Regions from separate parts of the Streptococcus pneumoniae genome, predicted to be linked through region 2. Evidence: predicted binding sites of a transcription regulator. Region 2 holds the regulator's gene; the other holds the start of a gene.
The links. Region 2 encodes Rex, which represses fermentation and respiration genes when NADH is low (regulators of the CRP and FNR family bind a similar motif). Its sites were predicted from a motif close to TTGTGAANTANTTCACAA; they were not measured.

Region 1: AT689_RS03675 (zinc-dependent alcohol dehydrogenase family protein) is a predicted target of Rex. The motif match lies at 2,427-2,444, and genes of this name have one in related genera.

What each region holds. Positions count from the first base shown of each region.
Region 1 covers NZ_LN831051.1:697,067-701,495, forward strand. Annotated here, with positions in the region: gene AT689_RS03665 (acyltransferase family protein) at 1-1,056, shown strand, start outside; gene nagA (N-acetylglucosamine-6-phosphate deacetylase) at 1,209-2,360, shown strand; gene AT689_RS03675 (zinc-dependent alcohol dehydrogenase family protein) at 2,523-3,581, shown strand; gene AT689_RS03680 (DUF1033 family protein) at 3,732-4,097, shown strand; gene comGA (competence type IV pilus ATPase ComGA) at 4,173-4,429, shown strand, end outside.
Region 2 covers NZ_LN831051.1:1,481,189-1,485,617, reverse strand. Annotated here, with positions in the region: gene AT689_RS07970 (ribose-phosphate diphosphokinase) at 1-464, shown strand, start outside; gene AT689_RS07965 (cysteine desulfurase family protein) at 474-1,589, shown strand; gene AT689_RS07960 (DUF1831 domain-containing protein) at 1,594-1,941, shown strand; gene AT689_RS07955 (DUF4649 family protein) at 1,949-2,164, shown strand; gene AT689_RS07950 (redox-sensing transcriptional repressor Rex) at 2,247-2,888, shown strand; gene AT689_RS07945 (gamma-glutamyl-gamma-aminobutyrate hydrolase family protein) at 2,906-3,595, shown strand; gene radC (RadC family protein) at 3,592-4,272, opposite strand; gene pcrA (DNA helicase PcrA) at 4,315-4,429, opposite strand, start outside.

The sequences.
Region 1 (4,429 bases), 780 kb from region 2:
GTCAAATTCACTTATCTTTTTGCCTATCTTATCGGCTTCTTGCTTGCCAGTCTTGCAGCTCTTGCCATGATTCTGGCGGCGCGTGTCTTACATGAAAAGACACATCATATACAGGAGCCGAAGATTATCAGCTTTTTAGCGGATACTAGCTATGCGGTTTATCTTTTCCATTGGCCTTTCTATATCATTTTCTCACAGTTGACATCAAATCTTCTTGCTGTATTACTGACTCTGATTTGTTCTTATGGCTTTGCCAGTCTGTCATTTTATGTATTGGAACCTTGGATTGCAGGCAAGAACACACCTATTTTACAAACTCTTCGTCCCCTGCCTTATATTCACGCAATTCTTGCAGCAGGTACAGGAATCTTGACCTTCATTGTCTGCATGGTGACCTTGTTGGCACCACAAGTGGGAGCGTTTGAGACAGACTTGACTGTCAATGGCTTGAAGCAAGCTGCAACAAATATTGGCCAGACCAAGGTGATGGCAGAACGGGCAGATGCAAACAGTTTGGGAATTGCTGATGGCACTATGTTAATTGGTGACTCAGTGGCTTTAAGGGCAAATACAGCACTACAGACAGCTCTTCCTGGAGCACAGATTAACGCGCAGGTCAGCGTAACAACCAAGACCGCAAATGAAATCATGCTAAATAATAGCCAGAATAAATTTTTACCTAAGACGGTGGTCATTGCGACTGGGGTAAATAATCCTGAGAATTACAAGGATGACTGGGACAGTATCGTGAAAAATCTTCCTAAGGGACACCATATGATTTTGGTGACTCCTTATGAGGGTGATAAGACAAAAGAGACCTATGCCATCGTTGAGAAGGCTGCTGCCTATATGAGAGAATTGGCAGAGAAGACACCTTACATTACGATAGCAGATTGGAATCAAGTTGCGAAAGAGCATCCAGAAATTTGGGCTGGAACAGACCAGGTTCATTTCGGGAGTGAGAGTAGCACTATCGAAGCAGGAGCAAAATTGTATGCAGATACGATTGCCACAGCTTTGCAGACAGCTCAAGACAAGCCGGTTAAATCAAAATAACTTGTATTAAAAAAGAGAAGAGTTGGAGAAATCCAGCTCTTTTAAAATATCTCCAAAAAATAGGTCTATACCATTTACAAATAAAAAAGAAAGGTTTATAATGTAATTGACATAATAAATTGTAGAATCAATCTTTTAAGGAGGTTAACATTATGCCTAACTATATTAAAGCGGATCAGTTTTTCTACCCACACGGAGTTCGTCGAGGTGGTTACTTGGAACTTGTGGACGGCAAGTTTGGAAAACATGTAGAGCAGATTCCTGAAGGGGCTGAGGTGATTGACTATACAGGTTATAGCATTGCCCCAGGTCTTGTGGATACTCATATTCATGGATATGCAGGTGTAGATGTGATGGACAACAACATTGAAGGTACATTGCATACTATGAGTGAAGGACTTCTTAGTACCGGTGTTACCAGTTTCTTACCCACAACTTTAACAGCCACTTATGAGCAATTGCTTGCAGTCACTGAAAATCTTGGAAACCATTATAAAGAAGCAACAGGTGCTAAGATTCGTGGGATTTATTATGAAGGTCCATATTTCACAGAAACTTTTAAGGGGGCACAAAATCCAACTTATATGAGAGACCCGGGTGTTGAGGAGTTTCATTCTTGGCAAAAAGCGGCAAATGGCTTGCTTAATAAAATTGCCCTTGCACCAGAACGTGATGGGGTGGAAGACTTTGTTCGTACAGTTACGGGCGAAGGTGTGACGGTTGCTCTTGGACATTCAAACGCGACTTTTGATGAAGCCAAAAAAGCAGTCGATGCTGGAGCGAGTGTTTGGGTGCATGCCTACAATGGAATGCGTGGGTTGACTCACCGTGAATTGGGTATGGTTGGAGCCATGTACCAATTGCCACATACCTATGCAGAGTTGATCTGTGATGGTCACCACGTAGATCCAAAGGCTTGCGAAATTCTTATCAAACAAAAAGGAACAGAAAACATCGCTCTTATCACAGACTGTATGACAGCTGGGGGATTGGAAGACGGAGATTATATGTTGGGAGAATTCCCAGTTGTCGTTGCAAATGGAACTGCACGCCTCAAATCGACAGGTAACTTGGCAGGTTCTATCCTCAAACTCAAAGATGGTTTGAAGAATGTGGTCGAATGGGGAATTGCGAATCCGCATGAAGCAGTCATGATGGCCAGCTTCAACCCAGCTAAATCCGTTCACATCGATGACGTCTGTGGCCAAATCCGTGAAGGCTACGACGCTGACTTCATCGTATTAGATAAAGATTTGGAATTGGTAGCAACCTACCTAGATGGCGTGAAACGTTATCAAGCATAAGAGAGAAGGCAGAAGTTAGAGACTAACTTCTGCTTTTTTATACAGGGTACTTTACTGGTAAATAAAAAGTTAAAAAAATCACAAAAAAAGCTTGAAGAAACAAAGAAAAATGCTTACAATTGAACTATAAATATTACAAATAAAAAAACGGAGGAGTGCTTTATGAAAGCCTATACTTATGTTAAACCAGGACTTGCTTCTTTTGTTGATGTAGACAAACCAGTTATTCGCAAGCCAACAGACGCTATTGTGCGTATTGTAAAAACCACTATTTGTGGAACAGACCTCCATATTATCAAAGGGGATGTTCCTACTTGCCAAAGTGGTACCATTCTTGGCCACGAAGGGATTGGGATTGTTGAAGAAGTTGGGGAAGGAGTTTCCAACTTCAAAAAAGGTGACAAGGTCTTGATTTCTTGCGTCTGTGCCTGTGGTAAATGCTACTACTGTAAAAAAGGAATTTATGCCCACTGTGAAGACGAAGGGGGCTGGATTTTCGGTCACTTGATTGATGGTATGCAGGCTGAATATCTACGTGTCCCTCATGCAGATAATACTCTTTACCATACTCCAGAAGACTTGTCAGATGAAGCTTTGGTTATGCTGTCAGACATTCTGCCTACTGGATATGAAATTGGTGTCTTAAAAGGGAAAGTAGAACCTGGTTGCAGCGTAGCCATTATTGGTTCAGGTCCAGTTGGATTGGCTGCTCTTTTAACAGCCCAATTCTATTCACCAGCTAAATTGATTATGGTAGACCTAGACGATAACCGCTTGGAAACTGCCCTATCATTCGGTGCGACTCATAAGGTTAATTCTTCAGACCCTAAAAAAGCCATTAAAGAAATTTATGATTTGACAGATGGTCGTGGTGTGGATGTCGCTATCGAAGCTGTAGGGATTCCTGAAACATTTGATTTCTGTCAAAAGATTATCGGTGTAGACGGAACGGTTGCCAACTGTGGTGTGCATGGTAAACCAGTTGAATTCGATTTAGATAAACTTTGGATTCGCAACATCAATGTAACAACTGGTTTGGTATCTACAAATACGACTCCACAATTGTTGAAAGCACTTGAAAGTCATAAGATTGAACCGGAAAAATTGGTAACTCACTATTTCAAACTCAGTGAAATTGAAAAAGCCTACGAAGTCTTCAGTAAGGCAGCAGACCACCATGCCATTAAGGTCATTATCGAAAACGATATCTCAGAAGCCTAAGTAGTAAAAATATTTTTGTACATAAGCAAATAGAAATTCAGTCATCCATCAGATGGCTGGATTTTTTATCAAAAAATTAAGAAATGAGCATATTTCTTTCCTTGTCTGGCGGAATTGGTTATAATATACGGTACAAAGGAATGAATGAATATGTATCGTGTTATAGAAATGTACGGAGATTTTGAACCGTGGTGGTTCTTAGAAGGTTGGGAAGAAGATATTGTAGCAAGTAGAAAATTTGACCAGTATTATGATGCTCTCAAATACTACAAAACTTGCTGGTTTAGATTGGAACAAGAATCCCCTCTTTATAAAAGTAGAAGCGACTTGATGACCATTTTTTGGGACCCGGAAGACCAACGCTGGTGTGATGAATGTGATGAGTATTTACAACAATACCATTCTTTGGCTCTTTTGCAGGATGAGCAGGTTATCCCAGACGAAAAACTACGCTCAGGCTATGAAAAACAAACCAGTCAGGAAAGGAATCGTTCTTGCCGTATGAAATTAAAATAGAGAAAAGTAACTTTTTTGGAGTTGCTTTTTTTATTTTTCTAACGCTTTGCGAATAGTATAGGTGAGGAGGTAAGTATGGTTCAAGAAATTGCACAAGAAATCATTCGTTCAGCTCGGAAAAAAGGGACGCAGGATATTTATTTTGTCCCTAAGTTAGACGCCTATGAGCTTCATATGAGGGTAGGAGACGAGCGCTGTAAAATTGGTAGCTATGATTTTGAAAAGTTTGCAGCCGTTATCAGTCACTTTAAGTTTGTGGCGGGTATGAATGTGGGAGAAAAAAGACGTAGTCAACTGGGTTCCTGTGATTATGCCTATGACCAGAAGATGGC
Region 2 (4,429 bases):
CAGATGTTGTTGTCGTTAGCCCTAAAAATTCAGGTGTCAAACGTGCGCGTAGCCTGGCTGAATATCTTGATGCTCCTATCGCCATTATCGACTACCCTCAAGACGATGCAACTCGTAACGAAGGTTATATTATTGGTGATGTTGAAGGTAAGAAAGCTATCTTGATTGATGATATTTTAAATACAGGACGTACCTTCTCTGAAGCTTCTAAAATCGTTGAACGTGAAGGAGCTACAGAAATTTATGCTGTTTCTAGCCACGGTCTCTTCGTCGAGGGAGCTGCTGAGCTTCTTGACAATACTAATATTAAAGAAATTCTTGTGACTGATTCAGTAGCAACAAAAGAAAAAACTCCTAAAAATGTATGCTATATCACTGCTAGTGAGTTAATTGGTGATGCTATCGTACGTATTCACGAAAGAAAACCAGTCAGCCCACTCTTTGCCTACAATAAAAAGAAATAAGGTGATTCTTTGATTTATTTGGACAATGCTGCAACGACTCCTATGTCAGCAGTTGCTATTTCAGCTATGACCAAGGTTATGCAAGAAACCCACGGAAATCCTTCTAGTATTCATGGTCATGGTCGTCAAGCTGGCAAACTCTTGCGAGAAGCCCGTCAGGAACTAGCCCAGTTACTAAGGACAAAACCTCAACATATCTTTTTCACTTCTGGTGGGACTGAAGGCAATAATACTACCATCATTGGCTACTGTCTTCGTCACCAAGAACAAGGAAAACATATCATCACAACTGCCATCGAGCACCATGCTGTCCTTGAAACAATTGATTACTTGGTTCAACACTTTGGGTTTGAAGCAACCATTATCCAGCCAGAAAATCAAGAAATCACAGCCCAGCAAATTCAAAAGGCTTTACGTGACGATACGATTTTGGTTTCTACCATGTTTACCAATAATGAGACAGGAAACCTACTGCCCATCGCTGAAATTGGCCAAATACTCAAGCAACACCCTGCTGCCTATCATGTTGATGCAGTTCAGGCTATTGGTAAAATCCCAATTCATTCAGAAGAATTGGGCATTGATTTTCTCACTGCTTCTGCCCACAAATTCCATGGTCCTAAGGGAATCGGTTTTCTCTACGCATCTAGCATGGACTTTGATTCCTATCTACATGGCGGAGACCAGGAACAGAAAAAACGTGCAGGAACTGAAAATCTGCCTGCTATCGTAGGCATGGTTGCAGCCCTAAAAGAAGACCTAGAAAAACAAGAAGAACATTTTCAACATGTACAAAATCTAGAAACTGCCTTTCTGGCAGAGCTGGAGGGCATTCAGTATTACTTGAATAGAGGAAAACATCATCTCCCTTATGTTCTCAATATTGGATTTCCTGGTCAGAAAAATGACCTCTTACTCCTTCGGCTAGATTTAGCTGGAATTTCAATCTCTACTGGCTCAGCCTGTACTGCAGGCGTTGTCCAATCCAGCCATGTTCTTGAAGCCATGTATGGCGCAAATTCAGAACGCTTGAAGGAATCCCTTCGCATCAGTTTGTCGCCACAAAATACCGTTGAAGACCTACAAACCCTCGCAAAAACCTTAAAAGAAATTATCGGAGGTTAGCCATATGGCATTTGAAAAAATCATTCAGTTAAAAAATTGTCGTTACGATTACACTCTTAGCCCTTCTGTTAAAAAATTCACCCTCAAAGATAACACCTTTTTTGAAACTAAGGTTGGTAACTATGAACTGACTCGCCTTTTGGAAAAAGTGCCAAACAGCGGTGAAGGCTTCCAACTCAAAATCATCATTAACAAGGAAGTTACAGGGGCTAAAATCAATATCACTGATAAGTTTGGCCTTCGTCTAGTTGATATTTTCAAATCAGAAGACCACCATATTCATCAGGAAAAATTCTACTTCCTCATGGATAGCTTGGTAGAACGTGGTGTCTTTACAAAATCGGAAAGATAGAGCCAAAATGTTTGAACTGACCTATAAGGACTGCTATCATGTAGAGCGTACTCTCAAGTATGAGGATCATGAGGCTCTCATGTTGACTTTGTCAGGATGTGTAACCTTACCAGATACACTTTATGTGACTTCTCTGACTTTTAGGGGCCAAAAAGTTTATCAGGGTCTGGTCGGAGACCTCTACCGTTTTCTATCTCATGCAGATTTTTTACATCAAAACTAAGATTTTTCTTAGTTTTTTCTTATTTTTGTTGATTTTTTCACAATGTTTCTATAAAATAGAAGAATAGAAAGGTTGTGATTTTGTGAAAGATAAACAGTTTGCTATTCCAAAAGCTACAGCAAAAAGACTCTCTCTCTACTATCGAATTTTTAAGAGATTTCATGCAGAAAAGATTGAACGTGCCAACTCTAAGCAAATTGCAGAGGCTATCGGTATTGATTCAGCGACCGTACGTCGTGATTTTTCCTATTTTGGTGAACTTGGTCGTCGTGGTTTTGGATATGATGTCAAAAAACTAATGACATTTTTTGCCGATTTGCTCAATGACAACTCTATTACCAATGTCATGCTGGTTGGTATTGGAAATATGGGCCATGCCCTTCTCCACTACCGCTTCCACGAACGTAACAAGATGAAGATTATCATGGCCTTTGACCTAGATGACCATCCTGAAGTCGGTACCCAAACTCCTGACGGGATTCCCATTTACGGAATTTCTCAGATCAAGGATAAAATCAAGGATGCTGATGTGAAGACTGCTATCCTAACTGTTCCCAGCGTCAAGTCACAAGAGGTTGCTAATCTCTTGGTTGATGCTGGTGTGAAAGGAATTCTCAGTTTTTCACCAGTCCATCTGCATTTACCAAAAGACGTGGTCGTTCAGTATGTCGATTTGACAAGTGAACTCCAAACCCTCCTCTACTTCATGCGAAAAGAGGATTAGAAAGCGAAAATCATTTTATGAAAAAACCAGTTATTGGGATTACAGGAAACGAAAAAACTCATCCAGATGATGACATCATGATGAGCTACGCAGCAAAAGGCTTTGTTGAAGGCGTTAAAGATGCTGGAGGGATTCCCATCATCCTACCGATTGGTGATCAAGAAATGGCCTGCCACTATATCAGTTTGATTGACAAGCTCATCTTGACAGGTGGGCAAAATGTCGATCCAAAATTCTATGGCGAACCCAAAACCATTGATAGCGATGACTATCACCTTCAAAGAGATATCTTCGAACTGGCCCTCATCAAGGAAGCTATTAAACAGAAAAAGCCCATTTTCTCTGTCTGCCGTGGTACCCAACTCTTTAACGTTGCCATGGGTGGAACTTTGTACCAAGATATCGAAGACCATTGGCAGGATTCTTCTGTTGAGTACACAACTCAACGCTTGGTGACAGAACCAGATACCGTTCTCCAAGAAATCTATGGAGAAATCTCTCATATCAACTCCTTCCACCACCAGAGCATCAAGGACTTAGCACCAAATTTAAAAGTTGTGGCTCATGATCCTAAAGATGGTATCATTGAGGCTGTCATGAGTACGGATGATGTCGCCTTTCTCGGTGTCCAATGGCATCCAGAACTTCTTTTTGAAAATCGTCCCAAAGATAAAAAACTCTTTGACTATGTCGTTAATGAACTTTAGATTAAATCTGTCTTTTCACGATAACTAAAGTAATTAGAATGAGAGACAATCAAATGGTCCAAGAGAACAATCCCCATCAGTTCGCAGGCTTCTTTAACAAGTTTAGTGACATGATCATCATTTTGGCTAGGCGCTACCGCTCCTGAAGGATGATTGTGGACCAAGATAAGAGAAGTCGCCATATGCTTGATTGCATAGTGAAGAATCTCTCGCGGTTCAGCGATACTACGAGTTACAGAACCGATAAAAATGGTCTGCTGATGGATGATTTGATTTTGAGTATTGAGATAGAGTGCCACCAGGTGCTCTTGTTTTTTATCCCCTAATTCCTGCTGCATCTTCTTGGCCAACTTTTGACTGCTGAGAATACTTTCCATTTCAAGAGTCTCGTGTTTGTGAATACGATGCCCCAGTTCAATCATAGCTTGTAATTCTATGGCCTTAACACGCCCAATACCAGACAAACTCTGCAATTCCTGCAGGGTCATTTTTTTCAAATCCGTTAGGCTTGAAAGATTGTTCAAGACTTTTTGGGCAATTTCAAAAACGCTAGCTTGACGTGTTCCTGTCCTGAGTAAAATAGCTAGCAACTCTTGGTTACTAAGCGCTTCAACTCCTTCCTTGGCCAGCCTTTCTCTTGGTAATAGTGAATCTTCTTGGAATGAAATACTGTACATAAAAATCCTCCTCACTTTATTATTCGTGAGAAGGATGGAAAATTAGATTTTTTTCTCAATTGGAGCCACACTGGCTAAAAGTTTTTTCAAACCTACTTCTGGGAAATTGATTTTCAATTCCTGCCTAGCACCGCTACCTGAAACTTCCAGAACAGTT